DNA from 2 places in the Clostridium neuense genome. Region 2 is predicted to be linked to the other one. Evidence: a T-box and tRNA genes for the amino acid it is inferred to sense, from the RefSeq annotation. Region 2 holds a T-box; the other holds one or more tRNA genes.
The links. A T-box is a leader RNA that pairs with one kind of tRNA and senses whether it is charged. The one in region 2 lies ahead of argS (arginine--tRNA ligase), so its partner is inferred to be a tRNA-Arg.

Region 1 (10,835 bases), on a different contig from region 2:
TCATCCATTTTACCAGATTTCATGAATTCAAAGAAGTTAGCAGCACCGTTTATAACAGCAACATTATAGTTATTTCCTGCAATTTCAACAGTTGCTTCTTTTATTCCTTCGAGGCCTCTTACTTGTGTGTATTCTACATTTTCAAGTTCTGCATTTTCAGCGAAATCTTTTGCAGTTCTAAGAGCTGCTTCCATAACTCCACCTGTTGCACCGAAGATTACACCAGCGCCAGAATACTCTCCCATTGCTGGATCGTGTTCGCTGTCTTCAAGCTCTGCAAATTTGATTTTTGCATCCTTGATCATTTTAGCAAGTTCTCTTGTAGTTAATACTGCATCTATTTGTCTCAAGCCGTTAACTTCCATTGCCTCTAAATCAGCTTCATATTTTTTGTCGTTACAAGGCATTATTGTAACTGTATATACATCCTCTGGATTGATTCCAGTTATAGATGGATAATAAGTTTTTGTTGCAGTACCAAATATCTGCTGTGGAGATTTTGCAGAGGATAAGTTTTTAAGTAAATCTGGATAGTAATTTTGAGCTAGTCTTACCCATGCAGGACAGCAGGATGTAAACATTGGGAAAGGACCATTATTTTTTACCCTTTGAAGAAGTTCTGTTGCTTCTTCCATAATAGTCATATCAGCACCAAAGTTTATATCAAATATTTTATCAAAACCTAAAGTTCTTAAAGCTGTATAAAGCTTGCCAGTTACGTCTTTACCAAAGCCCATGTTGAATAATTCACCCATAGCAGTTCTAACAGCAGGAGCCATAGCTACTACTACGTGTTTTTTAGGATCGGCTAAGGCTGCTTTTACCTTTTCAGTATGAGATTTTTCTTTTAAAGCAGCTACAGGACATGCAATAACACATTGTCCGCATAATAAGCAATTAGAATCGTCAAAGGATACATCATTTTCAGTTCCAACAACTCTTTGACCATCCTTTTTTATAAATTTAATTGATTCAGTTTGAGTGTATTTTTTACAAGCAGCAACACATCTTCCGCATAATACACATTTACTTCTATCTAAAACGATAGCATTGCTTCTATCTTCGATATATGGAGTCTTGTCCTGAGGTAAAAATGGTTTATTAGCTCTAGCCTTTGTTTTTATAACTAATTTTAAGAATTCACAGTTTTCTCTTCTTGGACAAGGACCGCATTTAAATTCATGTTTATCAAGAAGCATTGATACTCTCTTTTTGATTCTTTCATTTACTTCCTCAGTATTTGTATTTATGACCATACCATCTTTAACTTTTGCAACACAAGATGCTAAAATTTTTCCATCAACTTCTGCAAGACATACTCCACATTTTCCAAAGTTACCGCAATCTTTTAGGTAACATAAAGTAGGTATATCCACATTGTTTTCTCTTGCTACTTCAAGTACAGTAGTACCTTCGTTAGCTTGCACTTCTTTACCGTTCAAAACTAATGTAATCATCTTTATCCTCCCAAACTTAAGTTTAAAAAATCCACTTTAATTATAACATATCAAAATGCTTGTTAAAATATTATCTATCAAAATTAGAAAATATTTTTCAAACAGGTTTGGAAGTATTTCTTTATCATGTTAAATGATGAATTTATCTAAGAAAGTAATTAATTATGGGTTTTTTTTAGTTTGTTAAAATAATAGCAAAGATAACTATTTACTTCCTATTTTTTCACCCATTAGAATTTTGGTTTCATATCCTAATTCTGTTTGATTAACTATATCTTCATCTATTTTTGCGACATTTTTTTCTAAAAATATAACAACTGTAGAACCGCCAAATTTAAAGTATCCTTTTTCATCACCTTTTTTTATTCTAGAACCTGGAGTATACGTTTGAAGTATGCTTCCAACACAAGTTGCACCAACCTCTACGTATAATATGTCCTTAAAGTTCTCAGAATGAAATACACTCCACTCTCGTTTATTTTCACAAAATAATTTTGGTATTCTTTTTAAGGCAACTGGGTTTACGGAATAGTATGAACCATTAATCTTGTTACTTTTTTCGCAAACTCCATTGTCGATAAAATGAAATCTATGATAATCTGTGGGACAGAGTCTAAATATAAGGCAAGTTCCCCCTACATATTTTGAAGCTGTGTTTTTATCATTTATAAGCTCAAATAGGCTGTAATTTACTCCCTTTATCTGCATTATGTTATTTAAATCTATATTTTCATAAGCAAACATTCTACCATCAGCAGGAGAAATTAATATATTTTTTTCATCAGAAAATGGTCTTGCATTGGTTTTAAGCTTTCTTGTAAAAAAATCATTGAAAGAGCTAAATTCATCTTGAGTTTTTTCAACTAAAGACATATCAATATTAAGATCTTTTATAAATGCATCAATTTTTGACTTACTCATTTTTGTATCGCAGTATAAGCCGTACAATTTTGAAAAGGCTTTTTTCTTTACAAACAATTCAAGCAGATTCATTCCCACCCTTGATGAATAAATCCAATTTAAGTATTTTTCACCTGCTACTAATTCTATTTCATATTCTTTTAACTTACGATTATAAAATTTTATCATTTTTAAACCTCATTATTATAAAATAAATTTTCTTCTAAATTATAGTATTATAGAGCTAGGGAATCAACCGCTAATTTATGTATAGTATATTAAAAATTTTGCTAAAATATATTGAGTTTTGGCAAAGCATAAGAGTATAATATAAATTAATGTATTGTACTGACTGGTCATTAAATTGTTATTATAAAGTTTGGTAACAAGAATGTGGAGTGATTATATGAATAAAACTAAAAGATCCATATTTGAGTCTGCTTTAAAGATATTTTCTAACAGTGGATATAGCGAAGCAACTATGGATGATATAGCAATTAATGCCGGAGTTGCAAAGGGAACTCTTTATTATCATTTCAAAAGCAAAGAGGAAATATTCAAATATGTAATTTCGGAAGGTATGAATGTTATAACAGAAGAAATGGAAGAAGCAACAAAGCATATTACTGATCCTATACAAAAAATTATTGCAGTTTGCAAGGTTCAGTTTGGGTTAGTATATAGAAATAAAGATTTTTTTAAAGTTGTAATGAGCCAACTTTGGGGGCAGGAATCAAGGCAATTTGAGTTAAGAGAGGTAGTAAGAGTTTATATTGGAGAAATAGAAAGATTTCTTAAAGAGGCTATGGATGCAGGGGCATTAAAAAAAGGAGAAACTGAATTTATGGCATATACTTTGTTTGGAACAATATGCTCTGGAGCAGTTTATGAGCTCATAAATGATAACCAAAAGAAAATTGATGACTTAGTGGAAAGTATAACAAGCTATATTTTAAAAGGAATAGAAACAGACAAATAATAAAGCATATTCTTTAGAATCGGTAATTGCGCCGGTTCTTTTTTATTTTTGCAATTAACAGACTATTGACAATCTTTGCAAAAAGATGTATAAATAAACTGACCAGTCAGTTCATACACAAATGGGGGTGATTTGATGGATTTCCTTAGGATTGCATGGCGGGATATTAAGAGTATCTTAAAAAACAGATTTATAAGGGTGTCTGTAATAGCCATTATAATTGTACCTTTATTATACAGTTTGCTTTATCTTGCAGCGTTTTGGGACCCTTATAGTAAGCTGAAGAGTGTTCCCGTTGCAGTTGTTAATCTGGATGAGGGTGCTACTAAAGATGGGAAAGCTGTTAATTATGGTGAGGATGTTGTTAAAAAATTAAAGAATAACAATGAACTAGGCTGGAAAATTACTAACTATAAGGATGCTGATTCGGGGACTAAAGGTGAAAAATATTATGCGGAATTTATTATTCCTCAGAATTTTTCAGAAAAAGTTGTAAGTGCAAAGGATAAAAAACCGGAACAAGCAAAGATCTTGTATAGAGATAATGAAAAAAGAAACTTCATAATGTCTCAAGTTAATTCAAAAGCTGAAATGACTTTAAAAGATGAAATTGCGAGGACAATAACCAGCGAGTACACTAAAGTTACTTTTGACAATTTGTATGATGTTAAAGATGGGTTTAAAACGGCAGCTGATGGAAGTAAGAAAATAAAGGATGGACTTTCAGATGCTAAAAATGGAAGTGGAGCACTAAAGGATGGCATAGGTCAGATTAAAGATAAAATGCCACAAATTCAAAGCGGAACCCAGCAGCTTTATGATGGAGCAAACCAGCTTGTTAACGGAATTAATACAGATGCTGTTGATCAAAATGGAAAGCCACAGGGACTTAAAAATGGTGCCCAGCAATTGAACAATGGACTTTATACAGCGGCTTTTGGAGTTTCATCAGCACAAGGTCAAATTTCACAGGCGGTAAATGCTTTAAATGGACAGAAAAGTCTTGCAGCTTTAATTAATATTAATAATGCAAGAGCACTTCGAAACATTATGGGTGATGCAGGCTCACTTTCCCAGGTGGATTTAAGTGGTGTAACTGGGGTTTTGCCTTATATGAATTCAAAGAATATGGCTTCAATTAATAAAACAATAGCAGACTTTAATTCTGTTAATTTAAATTCAATATTATCAATGCCTCAGCTTGCTCAATTAATGTCACCACAAAATATTAACAATATAAATAACTTATTAAATAGTACGGAGGCTTTAAGTCAAATTGATACTAGTAAGCTTATGCCTATTGTGGAACTTATGGGGAGTTCGCAGCAATTAAATGACTTATTAAAACAAGCCACTGCATTGGGCAGTATGGATATGACTCCTATAAATTCAATAAAGCCTTTATTAAATACAAATAATGCACAAGTATTGAGTACTTTACTTCAAGGCTCTAAAGATAATTTAGGAGGACAAAACGGACAAGATAAGATTAATTTTATAAAAGGACAGGAACTTGCAGCTGCATCATTTATTAAGGCAGCTAGTACTTTAAATGATTCCTATAATAAAATTAATAATACTCAGTTACCAGCAGAACAAAAGCTTGAAGCCCAAAAACAGCTTTTAGATCAGTATAATAATCTTGTAACACACACAGCACAATCCATGAACAGCTCAAAAGATTACATGGCTTCAATGGAAAGTTTACTTGAAAATATGAAAAATTTAATAGATAGCAATAGTTCAGTTATAAATGGAGCTCAAACTGCACTTAAACCAGATAACATAAACTCAGTTAATAATATGATAACGAGTTTAGGAGAAGCACAGGCAAAGATTAATTCTCCAGAGACAAAGCAGACGATACAAGCAGTTCAAAATGCTATGTCGCCTTCTAATATAGCCTATATTCAGCAGCTTGTTTCTCAATTTAGTAATATAAAGACTGAACTTGATCAAAATAAAGATAACCTTGCAGCAGTGCAAAGCCTTTTGACAGCAGTTAAGTCTAACGGAGGAGTTCAGGAATCCTTAGGCAAAATAGCTGCACTGCAAAGTGACATGAAGGAAGCACAGCCAATATTAAATACATTTAACACTATGATGAATGATCCAAAGCTTAAGGCTGAGCTTGCAAATGCACCACAACTTTTAAATCAAGTTACAAAGGTTCAAAAAGAACTTAAAGATAACCAAAAATTACTTGAAGTTGCACAGGATGAATTAAACGATGGAAATATTAAAATGGCAAATAATCTTATAGCTCAAATTCCAAACATGACAGGAAAGTTTAATGAGCTTGCATCAGGAATTAATCAGCTAAGTGATGGATCTAGTGATTTACTTACTGGTATAAATACATTATCAAATGGTTCATTTAAACTTAGGGATGGTATAGGAACATTAAACAGTGGAATGCCTACTCTAAATGATGGAGTTAATAAACTGTATAATGGTTCGAGTGACCTTAATGATGGAATTGGAAAACTATATAACGGTTCAGATGAGCTAGCTTCAAAATTACAGGATGGTTCAGATAAGATAAGCAAGAATCTTGTGAATACAAGCAGTGACATGGCTAAATTTGTATCAGAACCACTTGCAATGAAGAATGAACCAATTGGAGCAGTTAATAATTACGGAACAGGTTTTACACCTTACTTTATACCTCTCTCCTTATGGGTAGGCGCTATAATGATGTTCTTTGTAATAACAGATAAGGTTGATGATGATATAAATGCAAGTCCAGCAGCCGTTGTGGCAGGCAAGTTCATATCCTATGGTTATATAGGTATAATACAGGCAATTTTAGCTAGTGCAGTAGTATTAACACTTGGACTTAAACCGAAAAGCTTAATTTTGTACTTTTTATTTAATATATTTATGTCCTACGTGTTCATAGCGATAATCCAGTGTTTGGTATTTTTGCTTGGAATGGCAGGAAGGCTTCTTTCTATAGCAATTTTAATATTGCAGCTTACTTCTTGCGCAGGTACTTTCCCATTAGAGGTTGTACCAAAATTCTTCAAGGTTATAAATCCATTCATGCCATTTACGTACTGTGTATCAGCAATTAGGGAAATTATTGCAGGAGTAAATTATGCTACTTTGACTAAGGATGTTTGTATATTAGCTGCTACTATGTTTGTATTCCTTGCAATATCGATGGCACTTAAAGGACACGCAGATAAGGTTAAAGAAATAATAAAAGAAAAGAAAGACGAAAGTTTATCACAGTAACAATACTCAAGAAATATTAAATAAAATTAATAAATCCAAGAAAAAAATATCCAAAATCCTAAGAAGTTTCAATAACTCACTAGCGTTTAGACGGATTGAAACATTTAAGGATTTTGGATATTTTTCGCTGCTATGCTTCGGAAAATCTTAAACTTAGTGCTTGCGCATGGCTTAAAATATAATATTCAGTGCAGTTGATATTAATAAGTTCTAAGATTCACCTGAGAGAAACGAAAGGTAAATCCACATTGATTGTCCTCTGACCATACTGTTTATCTATAGTTTTTTGGAGCGTATAATTGAAATTAAAAGCCAAAAACCAAGGATGGCAGCTATTCCATAACCAGTTATACCTATTATCGACATTCCGTACATTTTAGGACCGATGTTTGAATGAAGTATTAAAGAAGAACTTATTATCATTGAAGAAATTATAAGTGCTAAAACAACTCTGTTTACCATTTTATTTATTTCACTTATAGGTTCATCAATATTTTTTATATTAAATTGAATTTTCGCTCTTCCGCGCATAAGTCCATTGCTTAACTCTATAATTTTAGAGGGAAGCTTTGAGGAATTTTTTAAAAATAAATACGAGTTTAAAAGAGCCTCATTAACATTAAAATTTTTAAGAATTGAATCGTTATTTTGGGATTTAACAAAGGGAATTGCCACATCTAATATAGAAATATCCGGTGAAATTTTTGCAATTACTCCCTCTAATATAACGCAGCTTCTAACAAGGATTATTAAATCTTTAGGAAGACTTATGTTGTTTCTCTTAGCACAATCGAATACCTCTTGAAGAAATTGTGATATTTTTATATTTTCTAATGATGCAGAGAGATAACTAGAAAATATATAATCTATATCCTCGTAAAGCTGATTTCTATCTACGTATCCATGACGTATTCCCACAGCCATAATAACTGAAATGATTTTATCTATATCATAGTAAGCAACAGATAAAATCATATCGTTTAAGGCGTTTTTTAAATTCTTCGATAGATTTCCCATAAGACCAAAGTCTATAAAGCATATTTGTTTATCTCTAAGTAATATATTTCCAGGGTGAGGATCTCCATGAAAAAATCCATCTTGAAAAACCTGTTTAAAGTATGTAAGTGCTAGTTTTTTTCCTAAATCGTTTAGGTCATAATTTTCTGCGGCCAACTTTTTTATATTATCAATTTTGAAGCCATCTATTTTCTCCATGGTTAAAATATGTTTTGTACTTAACTCTTTAAATATGTACGGGCAGGTTACATAAGATACATCCTTGTTAAGCTCTTTAAAATGCTCTATATTTTTAGCTTCTGTATTAAAGTCCAGTTCCATTTTTGTGGACATTGAAATTTCATCCAAGGCTTCTGTAGGATTTATTATAAAGTCCGTAAATCTGGCCTTTGTAAGACTAGCTAATTTATATAATATGGATAAATCCAATTTCATTTTCTCTTCTATATTTGGACGTTGAATTTTAACTATAACTTTTGTTCCATCCTTTAATATAGCCTCATGAACTTGAGCAATGGAAGCACAGGCAAGAGGTTTTTTATTGAACTTTTCAAAGGTTTCTTCAACAGTTTTGTGAAATTCACTGTTAAAAATGGTTTCTATGGTATCATAGCTTTCGGCTGGAACATCATCTTGAAGCTTAGATAGCTCTTTTATGTATGCATCAGATATAATATCAGGACGAGTACTTAGAATTTGCCCTATCTTTATGAAGGTAGGCCCTAATTCTTCAAAAGCCCTTCTTAAATTTTGGGGAAATCTCTTTGCTCTATTTTTCTTAGAATCCACAAGATAGCCAAATCCATAATATGCAAGAACCTTTACTATCTCTCTGAATCTTTGTACAGATTTTTTCATAACGGTGACCTCACTTTTTAGCTGGAGTTTACAAAAAATGTTTATATAAAAGCCCTAACAAAAAAGTTGGGGCTTTTACATTTATTAAGGCGATTTCATCAAAAATGCATCTAAGCTTCAGAGGACTTGATGCTTTTGAAATCTTATTTATAGTATATTTTATAAGTTACTGATTTAATTTTTCTTCTAGTTTGCTTATTCTTTCTTTTAATTCAGATAAATCTTCTTTAGTAGCAAAATTAATTTCCTTTAAAACAGCTGTTAAATCCTCTTTAGTTAAAGGTTTAACTTTGCTTACTTTGTCGCCTACTGCACTGCTTTTTTCTTTTAAGTTCTTTTTAAGTTCTTGAGACAATTCTTTGCCTTCATCAATAGTGATTTTTCCTTTTTCAACGAGGTCATCAACTACCTTTGAAGCCTTTTCATAAGTATAAGCGGCAGAACCCAATCCCGCAAGAACAACTTTTTTTAGTTCATCTACCATCAAATCCATCCCCTTTATATAATTTCCAATCTATAACCTAATAATATCAGAACAAACTGCCTTTGTAAATTGAAATGGACGTTATTTGAGGGAATTATCAAAATATTAATAATTTTATATTTACCATAGGTTTAAAAGATTATGTTATCTTATAGAATATTGATAACTTATTTATTAGAAGATGTATTGACATATCTGAGGTTTAGTAATAAAATATTATCTTGTGATAGTAAAATAAAAATTTATGCACTCGTAGCTCAGTAGGATAGAGCAGCGGTTTCCTAAACCGCGTGCCGGAGGTTCGAATCCCCTCGGGTGCACCAAGCATAAACCTTGTGATATTAACGTATTGCAAGGTTTTTTATTTTTTGAGGACTGTGTATAAAGCACGCAGCTTAGTATGCTTACATCAGAACTTTATGTAATTGACTAAGATTAAGGTGGATTTTTGAATTTTATCAAAGTCATTGAATGAATATTAGTAACCATTAAAATAAGGGAGGTGCTTTATGAATATAGGAGATATTAAAAAAGTAGAGATATTGTTTAAAGAACTTATTGCTATTTTAAATAAGTATGGGGACAGTACAATATCAAATCAAAAAAGAATAGTCGAAGATACAATAGACTTTATTGAGGATAATACTATTGAAGATGATAAAAAAATTATTGAAATAGAACAAAATTATAAAATGCTATACCCAGCACATGGAGGGTTATCTGAATTTTATATCTGGGATAATGATTTTGAAAAGAGAAAGAAATTAAATGAACCTTTAGATAAAGTTACAGAAGAATTATGGGAAATATTTAAATAATTAATTTAATAGTATTAATAATGCAGCAGTGAAAATATAAAATGAATCAGTTGAAATTAAGTAGGCTGATTCATTATTTTTTTTAATGTGAAATTATATTGAAAAGAATATGAGAAATTACACATCAAAATATAAGGGTTATTAATATGATCCTATAAGTAAAAATGATAGAGTTAATTTATTACAAGGAGACAATGCTGAAACAATAATTATTGATAAAAGGAGTGATATTAAATGGATAAGTATTTATAAATAGGCTCAGTAGCTCTTTTAAAAGAAGGTAAAAAAAGATTAATGATATATGGGGTATAGATTAGAAAAAAAGCAATACAGGAGAAGTTTGAGGTTATATTGGCTGTTTATTTTTGGAGGGAAATATTGAGGCATACATATCTATTTAATCATAACAAAATTGATAGGATATTTTTTTGGTATGCAGGATAAAGAATAAATGGGGTTAACAAACTTATCTCAAATTTAAAATGAAAATAATTGGAGTTATGGTATTAAGTTATATTTGTAACAATATTTGTTTACAAAGTTCGTATTAAGCATTATAATTATTGGTAATTAATATAAGTTTTGTAAGCAGGGAGATTTAAAAGAATGGAAAAATACGCAATATTATCGGACGGTGATAAGTTAAAAGAAATCAGAAAAAAATATGAAGTAAAACAAGAAGAGATTGAGGGAGAAGGAATTACAAGAAATCTTATAAGTGAAATTGAAAATGATAAAGCTATTATTACTAAAAGGGCGGCTGAAATAATTATAAAAAATGTAACTGCACTGGCTAAAAAGAAGAACTTTAAAGTTACTGAAACTGTTGATTATTTAATGGAAAATCAGATTGTACAGGCTACAAAGATACTTGATAAGTACATAGAAGAACTGAAAACTTTAATTATTTCAAAAGATGAAAGCTTTATTAAAACGTTTAAAGAAGCAGAGATTTTTTTAATTGATTGGGATATTAAAGATAAAAAATTAAGGATATATGAGCTTGCGGGAGACTATTATTGCAACAATAATGAGATGTATAAAAGTGCTGTATATTATGAAAAAGCTTTAGCATTAATTAA
Region 2 (10,835 bases):
CAAAACTTATAACTAAAGACTTTAAATTATATAAAGAAGGTTATAGAAAGATAGATTTAATAAAAAGGATCATGGGTGGCAAATTATATTATGATTATATGCTAGATGATAATTATGATGAGTCATGGAAAGAGCTCGACAATCTAATTTAAATATATTGGTTTTATTAACGAAAAGGAAATATAAAGAGACTGTGATACAGTCTCTTTATATTTCCTTTTCTATTTCCATTTCCATTTCTGTTTCTGTTTTTGTTTCTATTTCTTTTAAACTTTTTGCTAGACTTTCAGTGATTTTATCAAAGTTTTCTTTAAATAAAATTCCATTGACAATTTGAGATTTTATAAGCTTTCCATCTTTATATACATTTACTGAATCACTTTTACCCTTAAATAAAAAATCACCTATGGTTTTTTCCATAAATATATCCTCCTCGCATTACATGTTAAGGGCTGTAATAGATAAATTTTAGGATAATTATCTAAAACAACATTAACTTTTATTATACAAAATTAAGAATAAAATTTCAAGTGAAAGGTAAATATAATTTCTAAGGAGATGATTATTTTGTCACATAGTACAGGAAAAAAGGCAACTAAAGAATTTTCAAAGAAAACAACAAAACCAGAGCCAATACAAAGAGATAATGTAAAAGCACAAGCAACGTTTTCCAATTCACATGATCATAAAAAATGTAATAATACTATTAGCCAAAACCTAAGTAAATAATAAATAGGTTTAAAAAATGTTATAAGTGACAATACTTCTTTATATAGGAAAGCTAGATGAAATATTAAGTCATATTTTGTTTTTCCTTTAGGAGTGGTGATTTTGAAAAAAAATATTTTGTTTTGTGATGATGAAGAATTGTGGGCAATAAAGATGAGCTTATGGTCATATAGAAATTTTCTTTCCAATGAAAAGAAAAATGGCAACAAAAATGTTAAAGAGAGAGAAACAATGATTAAAAATATAATTCATAATATTGAAAGCATCGCGAAGTAAAAACAGGTTACAAAGATTCATGCCTAAATTCCGTAGGTACGGAGGAATTTTTTCCTTGCACCTACGGTGGGAGCGAAGTAAAAATGCTGAAGGAACGATTTAAAAAAATCCTAATAAATCTTCACCTAAAAATTGTAAAATACTTAGAGATTTCAATTTGTCTGAGCGTATGCGAGTTATTGAAATCTCTTAGTATTTTATGATTTTTGAGTCTTAGATTTATAGGATTTTTTTATTGAAAGTACTTTTATATTATTCTAGAAAGATAATGGGCTTACGCCCAAACCCCGCGTATGTGTATGCGACGAAGCATTGTTACTTCGCACTTTTTAGACTACTTGAACTTTTAACATATTTGTTGAGCCTGACTTTGCTATAGGTATTCCAGCAGCTATTACAATAATATCACCGCTTTTTACTAAGTTTTCTTCAACAGCTCTTTTTATGCAAGTATCTATTAATTCATCTGTAGAAGTAACTTTTGGAGATAATATAGTTGTGACACCAAAAGTTAATGCTAAACTTCTAGCAACTTTTTCATGCGGTGTAACAGCTATAATTGGACAACTAGGCTTATATTTTGAAATCATCTTAGCGGTGAGGCCACTTTGAGTTGCAGTTATTATTGCAGCTGCATTTAATTCTGATGCAGTTGTACAGGTAGCAAGACTTATTGCATTTGAAAGATTTGTTAATGAACTTTCTCTAAGTTTGTTTAAAACTTCTTTGTAATTTATGTGTTTTTCAGCGTTTTGGGCAATCTTTGACATAGTAGTTGCAGCTTCAACAGGATAAGAACCACTTGCACTTTCACCACTAAGCATTACAGCATCTGTACCATCATAAATAGCATTAGCAACATCAGAAGCTTCAGCCCTTGTTGGTCTAGGATTTCTAATCATGGAATCAAGCATTTGAGTAGCTGTTATAACTAGTTTGCCAGCATTATTGCACTTATCTATTATCATCTTTTGGACTATAGGAACATTTTCTATAGGAATTTCTACACCCATATCTCCTCTAGCTACCATAACTCCATCTGCTTCTTTAAGTATGGCGTCTATATTGTCTACGCCTTCTTGGGTTTCTATTTTAGTTATTACTTTTATATCTTTACCGCCGTTCTCTTTTAAAATCTTCTTTACTTCAACGACATCTTCCGCCTTTCTTATAAAGGATGCAGCAACCATATCAGCCTCCATTTCACAGGCAAATTTTAAATCATCTATGTCCTTTGTGGTAACAGCTGGGAGCCCTATGGAAACATTTGGAACATTAACACCTTTATGATTTGAAATTGTTCCATTTACCTGTGCAGTACATAAAATAGCTTCTCCTTTAACTTCATTTACTGTAAAGCCGAGTAAGCCATCGTCTACAAGTATAGTGTCACCCTTTTTTACTTCCTTATAAAGATCTTCATAAGAAATAGAACATTTTGTGGAATCTCCTAAGATTTCTTTATCACATATTATTGTAAATGGATTCCCTTTTACAATTTCAGCAGAGTCACCTTCAAAATTATGAGTTCTTATTTTAGGACCTTTTATATCTACTACAATAGCTACATGTTTGTTTAATTCTTTTCTTAAATCTTTTATAAGGTCAATTACTTTTTTATGGCTTTCATGTGTTCCATGAGAAAAATTTAATCTTGCAGCATTCATTCCAATATTCATTAAATCTGTTAAGGTTTGTCTATTATCGCTTGCAGGACCAATTGTGAAAATCATTTTTGTTTTTTGCATGTTAATCACCTCGTATATTATTTATAAAATTTTAAAGGTATATCCTCCTTTTAGCAAATACTCTATTATTTGCGGTAGAGCTTTTAAGGTAGCCTTACAATTATAATCATCGTGCATCAGGATAACAATATGATCTTTGTTTCTGCAAGAAATCTTAACTCTATCCACTATATTAGAGTAACCAGAAGAAGAAGTTTCTAAACTATCGAAGGAATCGACATTCCAATCTACATAGTTATAGCCTGATTTTGCAATAGTTTGTCTAAATGTAGAACTAACCATATTGGAGCCACCTGGAAATCTTATAAGATGCTGCTGAAAATTATTGCCTCCAAGTATAGTACTTATAACATCGTTACTTTCTTTTAAATCTTGAAGATAATTTTGAGGATTTATGTACAAATTTTTATAATTTGTGTCAAAACTTCTTAAAGCAATCTGATTTCCACTGCGTTTGGCTCTGATTAATACATCTGAATTACTAATGGAGTTTTTACCATTTACAAAAAACGTAGCTTTTGTATTATAACTCTTTAATATATTAAGTACTTCTGGAGTTACATTTGAAGATGGACCTCCATCAAAGGTTAAATAAGCAATTTTTTGTCCGTCTTTAGTAAATGGATATTTTATTTTCCCAATGCTTGAGTTAATAGTTTTTCCTATGACTATAGGCTTAATAACAGTTTTTTGTGTCAAATGAAATTTTATCACATAAATCAAAGATACAAATACAATTGTTATTAAAAGTACCAAACTAGATCTAAATAAAAGTTTTTTATTTTGTGTTATCAATTGTTATACCTCCCTCAGCTTAGTAAAGTCATTATTTATAAAAAGGTATTTTCAAAATTATCTTTGATTTAATTATAAAATTTTTAACTATAAAAATAAAGGGATTTTTATCCCTAATTTCTTGTTTTATCTACAGCAGATTCTTTATGCTCTCTTGAATTGCTGTTATTCTTATTATATTTTGTTACCATGTAAATACCATATAAAAATACTATCACTGCAGCTATATATGGAAAATACTGAACAAAAGCAGATGATATCCTTGATTTAATAATAGTATCATTTAAAAGCATAGAAAAAGCTGTATGGGCAAGAATTGCGCCACCTATATAAATAACTATTTTGTATTTCTGCATGAGCTTTGCTACGTATTGACTTCCTAAAAATATTATTGGTATATTTAAAAGGAGACCAAAAATAATTAAAAATATATTTCCTGCCGCAGCTCCTGCTATGGCAAGTACATTATCTAAACTCATTGTAATGTCAGCAATGATAATACTTGTTACTGCTGTCCATAGCTTTTGTGAACTATGTATAACCTTGTTATCAGTATCATTTTCAGGCTTTATAAAATCCCATGTAATTTTTATGAGTAATAAGCCGCCAATAAGTTTTATAGGAAGCCATTGAATCATAAGTATATAGGTTACTAGGCATGCAAAGATTATTCTTAAAAGTACAGCAGCTGTTACTCCTATTACAGAAGCTTTTTTTGCAAGTTTGCTTGGAAGATCTCTTGTTGCAAGTGCTATAACTCCTATGTTATCACCACTTAGTACTATGTCCAGCAGTGTTATTTGAAGAGCTCCAGCTACTAAGGCTATAAAGTTAGACATATTTTTCCTCCTTGGATTATATAAATAAAAGTTAACTTTTTATGTGGTTAAAAAAACCTCATAAAATAATTACATTTATTATTATATTATTAAATTAATAATATTTCAAATGAATTTAAATTTGGTTTTATTATTGAATAGATAAAAAATATTTAAATTTATTGATGCTTTTTTATTGATTGGGTGATATTATTAAATATATGTCGTTTTAGGACGAAATTTATTTGAAAAATGGAGATGAAAATTATGTTGCTAATCAAAAATGGTAAGGTATTAACAATGAGTGGTAAAAATTATGAAAGGGGCTGCGTGCTTGTACATAATGGCAAAATAAAAAAAATTGGCGATAAAATTGAAGAAACACCTGATATGGAAGTAATAGATGCAGAAGGATGTATTGTAATGCCTGGAATAATAGATGCTCATTGTCATATTGGGCTCGTTGAAGAAAATATGGGTTTTGAGGGCGATGATATAAATGAAGCTTCAAACCCTGTTGTTCCAGAGCTTAGAGCCATAGATGGAATAAATCCAATGGATGTTGCTTTTGATGATGCAGTTAAAGCTGGAATTACAGGTGTTATGACTGGTCCTGGAAGTGGGAATGTCATGGGGGGCCAATTTGTGTTTATGAAAACCAAAGGAAAATGTGTAGATGATATGGTTATGCTTGAACCGTCAGCAGTAAAGGTAGCTTTTGGAGAAAATCCAAAGAGATTTTATGGGAAAAAAGGGAAAATGCCAGTAACTAGAATGGCAACTGCTGCACTTTTAAGGGGAATCTTAACCAAAGCAAAATTTTATATGGCAAAAAAGAATAAAGCACTTAGGGATGGTGAATTATTTGAGGAAGACTTTAAACTTGAATCTTTAATTCCTGTGCTTGAGAGAAAAATACCTCTTAAAGCGCATGCACACAGAGCTGATGATATATTAACTGCTATAAGAATAGCAGAGGAATTTAATGTAAAAATGACACTTGATCATTGTACGGAAGGACATCTTATAAGTGAATATGTTAAAAAATCTCAATTCCCTGCAATTGTTGGTCCAAGCCTTACATCAAGGTCTAAAATAGAACTTCAAAACAAGACTTTTAAAACTCCAGGTATACTTGCTAAAGCAGGAGTTAAAGTCGCTATTATGACAGATCATCCTGTAATACCTGTAGGTTATCTTCCTATATGTGCTGGACTTGCAGCTAAGGATGGGTTGGGTGTAGAAGAAGCTTACAAGGCTATAACGATAAACTCAGCAGAAATTTGTGGTGTTTCTGATAGAGTTGGTAGTTTAGAAGAAGGGAAAGATGCAGATATAGCAATTTTTACAGGAAATCCAATGGAAGTGTTCACAGAAGCTAAGTACACAATAATAAATGGAGAAATAGTTTTTTCTAAGTGCGATAAATAAATTTAACACCCCAAGTTTTAAAAGCTTTTAGAACTTGGGGCTAGGTTTTATGGTTCTATTTGAAAAGTTTAAGAGTTGTTACATAATAATTTAGAAGTGATACATGTCCTTTCTAAGCTTCACATTTAAAACCAGAGATAAGGCTATAAAATTTGCCAGAAGTGAGCTTCCACCGTAACTCATAAAAGGTAGAGTGATTCCACTAACTAGAGTGATTTTTATAGTCATCCCTACATTTTGAAATATAGAAAATATAAATGATGAAAATATGCCTACGCAAATTAGCTTTCCACTAAGGTCTTTAGAATCTTTAGCTATTTTTATTATTTTGTATAAAAGGATAAAATATAAAGTAAATAGAAAAATAGCACCAGCTAGTCCCCATTCCTCACCAACGGAAGCAAATATAAAGTCAGTATGAATTTCTGGTATATAACCTCCATTTGAGAAGTTACCTTTAAAAAATCCATTTCCAAATATTCCACCAGATCCGATTGCAGTTATAGACTGCATAACTTGATATAGTGAATCTGACTGTGAAGCAGCTGCATTTAACGCCGAGTCCGGAGTTAAGAAGGAAGTTATTCTAGCTTTTTGATAGGCTTTTAATATACCGCTAAACCATATTATAGCACTAATAGGAATTGAACTTAGCACAAGTCCTATTAGAACTTTAATACTAATATTAGCAATAAAAAGAATACCTAAGCCTATACATAAACAAACTATTGCCATTCCTAAGTTTGGCTGCTTATAGATTAGAAGAAATGGGACTATTATGTATCCAGACAATATTAAAAAATTCTTTAAGTTATTTACTTTGCCTTCCATAACATCTATTTTTCTTACTAATATTAAAGTGAGTGAGATTTTAGCAAATTCTGCCGGCTCTATTCCAAAAATCCAAGAGTTTGCACCATTTACAGCAGGTGCCTTTAGTGTAGCAATTAAGACAATTACTATAAACCAATATAATATTTCAGAATATCTTAATATGGTTTTATAATCTATGAAGACAAGAAATATGCATACTGCAATACTCAATAATAAATTTAAAGCTTGATGCTTTACAAAGAAATAACCATGCGAATAATATGTACTTGTGAAGATATTAATTATTCCAAAAGCCACAATTAATACTGCATTAATTAAAAGAATAATATCTAGTTTTTTTAATAGATTTAACTTTTTAGGGAATTTTAACAACAATGACTTCAACTTTGCTACCTCCGTAAAATTATAGTGAATTAATATAGATATCAAAAGTATACCATGTTTTTCAGGTAAATTTGTTTAATTTTTATTAATATTTGTATTGAAAAGTATAAAGATTATTGATATAGTAAATACTATAATGTGATTTCTATGAAATGGAAAGTAGCTTATAAAACTTTTAAAGCGAACTAATGTTGGTGTAAGATTAGTATAGTTTTATAATGTGAATAGAGCCATGGAGAAGCTTCAAAGGATAAGATTATTATTCGATGGTAGCCGCTGACCAGCGTTAAGGTTTGAGTGGATTAGTCTATAATAGTAGTATTTATTGGATTAATCAATCAGAGTGGTACCGCGTATAAACGTCTCTGCATTTTGCAGTTGATGTTTTTTATTTTTTGTAAGGATATTTTTAAGGAGGAATTTTAGTGGATTACAAAAAATTAATAGCAGAGAAAGTAAAAGAAATTGTAAGTATGGACTTGGAAATCTTAGAAAGGCTTATAGAGATACCTCCCAAACCTGAAATGGGTGACTTTGCGCTTCCATGTTTTCAATTTGCTAAAATTATGAGAAAAGCACCTAACATGATAGCTGAAGAACTTTCTAAAAATATTAAAATTGAAGGTGTTGAAAAAGTTGAAAATTTGGGACCATATTTAAATTTCTTTGTAGATAAAGGGACATACTCAAAGAGTGCTATAGAAAATATTTTAAGTGAGAATGAAAAATACGGTTCATCGGCTCTTGGAGAGGGAAAAAATGTAACGGTGGAATTTTCTTCGCCAAATATAGCAAAGCCTTTTCATGTAGGTCATTTATTTAGTACAGCTATAGGAAATTCTCTGTATAGAATTTTTGATTTTGAAGGGTATAATTGCATAAGAATTAATCATCTTGGCGATTGGGGAACGCAGTTTGGTAAATTAATATGTGCTTATAAGAAGTGGGTTAATGAGGAGGATTTGGAAAAGGAACCAATAAAGGAACTCCTCAGGATATATGTAAAATTCCATGAAGAAGCGGAAAAGGATCCATCACTAGAAGATGAAGGAAGAGAATATTTCAAAAAGCTTGAAGATGGAGAGAAAGAGGAAGTAGAGCTTTGGACTAAGTTTAGAAATTTAAGCCTAAAAGAATTTAAAAAGGTATATGATGAACTTGGAGTAGAATTTGATTCATATAAAGGTGAGAGTTTTTACAGCGATAAAATGGATGCCATAATTGAAGAAATGAATAAAAAAGGTCTCTTGGTTGAGAGTAATGGAGCTAAAGTTGTTATGCTTGATGAGTATAATATGCCTCCATGCATAATACAAAAGGCTGATGGCGCAAGCATATATGCAACTAGAGATATTGCAGCAGCTGAATATAGAAAGAAAACTTATGATTTTTATAAGAGTATTTATGTAGTTGGAGCTGAGCAGAAACTTCATTTTAAACAATTTTTTAAGACACTTGAACTTGCTGGTCATGAATGGGCAAAAAGCTGTGTTCATGTTGCTTTTGGGACTGTTAAATTTGCAGATAGAAAGTTATCAACAAGAAAAGGTGAGGTAATTTTTCTTGAAGATTTATTGAACAAAGCTGTTTTAAAAGCAAAAGAAGTAATAGATGAAAAAAATCCTAATCTTGAAAATAAAGATGAAGTGGCTAAAAAGGTTGGAATAGGCTCTATAATATTTACTTATTTAAAAAATAGCAGAGAAAAGGATATTGTATTTAATTGGAGTGAAATGCTTAGCTTTGATGGTGAAACTGGACCATATGTACAGTATACTTATGCAAGGGCAAAGAGCATATTAAGAAAGTTTGAAGAAGCATCTTCAGAAATAGATTACAGTAAATTAAATTCAGAAGAAGAATTTGAGCTTGTGAAGAAACTTCAAGGTTTCAATGAAGCAATACTAAATGCAATAGATAAATTGGAACCTTTTATAGTAACTAGATATGTTATTGATGTTGCTAAAGCTTTTAATAAATTTTATAATTCATGTAACATAATTAATACAGAAGATATTGGACTCAAAAATGCTAGAATGATGCTTGTGAAAGCTTCTTCTATAGTAATAAAAAATGCACTGAACTTGCTTGGTATTAATACAGTTGAAAAAATGTAAAGGTGGGGAATTGAATGGGTTTTTCTTTGAAGGTTATTGTTAGTTTATTTGCAATGGTACTTCTTGTAATGTTTTTTTATAATTTTGTTATTAGAATTTATGTACTTCCTAAGGTTAAAATTAATAAGTGGATAGTCTTGGCACTTGGTGTAATAATGTTTTTTGTAACAAATATTGTTGGGGCAAATCTTAAAATAGATTATACTAAATTTGGAGTAAAGCAGCTGCCTTATTATATATCCATGTTACTGTTTATTTTATTCTTCTTCATGTTTTTTGATCTAATGGGATGGGGAGCGGCATCTAGAATGGATAAAAAGAAAAGCAAGAATGATATAGTTATAAGACCAAAGGCTAAGCCTAATAGAGTAAAAAATAGAGATAAGGATAAAAAATAAATAGTATCTTAAAGCATTAAATAAATACAATTACAATATATTACCGATACACCTGTACTAAATGTATAGGTGTTTTTTTAGTCTTAAGTTAAATTTAGGGAATTGGAAACTTGAATAATGTAGTAAAATAAATATAATGGTATATGATGGAATAATGAAATGGAGATGAATTAGTGTGAAAAAAACAATAGGAATATTAGCAGGAATGGGACCAAGATCTACGGCTCCATTTATAGATCTTGTTTTAGATGAATGTCAGAAGCAATATGGAGCGAAAAACGATATTGATTTCCCTAAAATGATGATATATTCGCTTCCAACACCTTTTTATGTTGATAGGCCAATAAATCATAAGGCAATGAAGGAAACCATAATTGAAGGGCTTCAAAAGCTTGAAAAAACAGGTGTGGATTTTATAGCTATGCCTTGCAATTTTGCTCATATTTATTTTGAAGAATTAGAAAAATCAATTAGCATACCTCTTTTAAACATTGTAGATGAAACTATTAAAAAGCTTCCTTCAAGCAGTGTAAAAATTACTTTATTTTCAACGAGTTCTACATATGAATTTGGAATTTATCAAAAAGGAATAAAAAAATATGGACACCAATTTGTTTTTGAAAATGAATGGCAAGTAATCTTAAATAATTTAATTAAAGATATAAAGACTAGTAAAGATAATGACAAAAATGTTGAAGTTTTAAAGGAATTAATAGAGAAAGTAAAAAAGGAAGATGTTCAAGATATAATAATTGGATGTACAGACTTAAATCCTATTTTGAAAAAAATTTCTACAGAACTCAATATTATAGATTCTTCAAAATGTCTTGCAGAGGCTACTATCGAAAAAATATTGTGAAGTAACATCATCTTGGTATATTAAATAAAATTAATGGTACAAAAAATCCTAATAAATCTTGGTTAAAAAATCATAAAATGCTTAGATATTTCAATCTGTTTGAGCATTTTTTCAGCGGGTAAACATGCACGAGGTTTGGACTAATATATAGATGACTAATACAAGTTAAAGAAGGATAATGGGATTACATCCCAAACCCCGTATATGATCGTTATCCTTCTATACTTTCAAGCAAACACGTGCTTAGAATTACCACTAAGATTTATAGGACTTTTTTAATGTAACTAATTTTTAGGTTTTGCATTTATTATTAAGAGGACCAGTTTGTGGCTTTCAAATCATATGGGCTTATGCCCAAACTTCAATATGCGTACTTCGCAATTTTTTATTAAATATTACTGGACTCTTTTAAATTCAAATTTGTTTCCATTTCTTCAGAGTTATCT

Region 1: it encodes a tRNA-Arg, which carries the amino acid that the T-box ahead of argS (arginine--tRNA ligase) is inferred to sense. The anticodon was not compared.

What each region holds. Positions count from the first base shown of each region.
Region 1 is NZ_JBJIAA010000010.1:35,059-45,893, forward strand. Features, by position in the region: gene ACJDT4_RS12840 (ferredoxin hydrogenase) at 1-1,457, opposite strand, end outside; gene ACJDT4_RS12845 (phosphatidylserine decarboxylase) at 1,662-2,546, opposite strand; gene ACJDT4_RS12850 (TetR/AcrR family transcriptional regulator) at 2,764-3,336, shown strand; gene ACJDT4_RS12855 (YhgE/Pip family protein) at 3,472-6,576, shown strand; gene ACJDT4_RS12860 (ABC1 kinase family protein) at 6,853-8,451, opposite strand; gene ACJDT4_RS12865 (phasin family protein) at 8,618-8,935, opposite strand; tRNA gene ACJDT4_RS12870 (tRNA-Arg) at 9,182-9,258, shown strand; gene ACJDT4_RS12875 (hypothetical protein) at 9,445-9,753, shown strand; gene ACJDT4_RS12880 (transcriptional regulator) at 10,360-10,835, shown strand, end outside.
Region 2 is NZ_JBJIAA010000007.1:144,874-155,708, forward strand. Features, by position in the region: gene ACJDT4_RS10010 (HNH endonuclease) at 1-152, shown strand, start outside; gene ACJDT4_RS10015 (hypothetical protein) at 208-420, opposite strand; gene ACJDT4_RS10020 (hypothetical protein) at 568-729, shown strand; gene ACJDT4_RS10025 (hypothetical protein) at 832-1,005, shown strand; gene pyk (pyruvate kinase) at 1,335-2,753, opposite strand; gene ACJDT4_RS10035 (polysaccharide deacetylase family protein) at 2,775-3,548, opposite strand; gene ACJDT4_RS10040 (TerC family protein) at 3,662-4,387, opposite strand; gene ACJDT4_RS10045 (amidohydrolase) at 4,634-5,797, shown strand; gene ACJDT4_RS10050 (FtsW/RodA/SpoVE family cell cycle protein) at 5,888-7,015, opposite strand; T-box leader at 7,154-7,385, shown strand; gene argS (arginine--tRNA ligase) at 7,441-9,132, shown strand; gene ACJDT4_RS10060 (hypothetical protein) at 9,147-9,530, shown strand; gene ACJDT4_RS10065 (aspartate/glutamate racemase family protein) at 9,706-10,389, shown strand; gene ACJDT4_RS10070 (amino acid permease) at 10,778-10,835, opposite strand, start outside.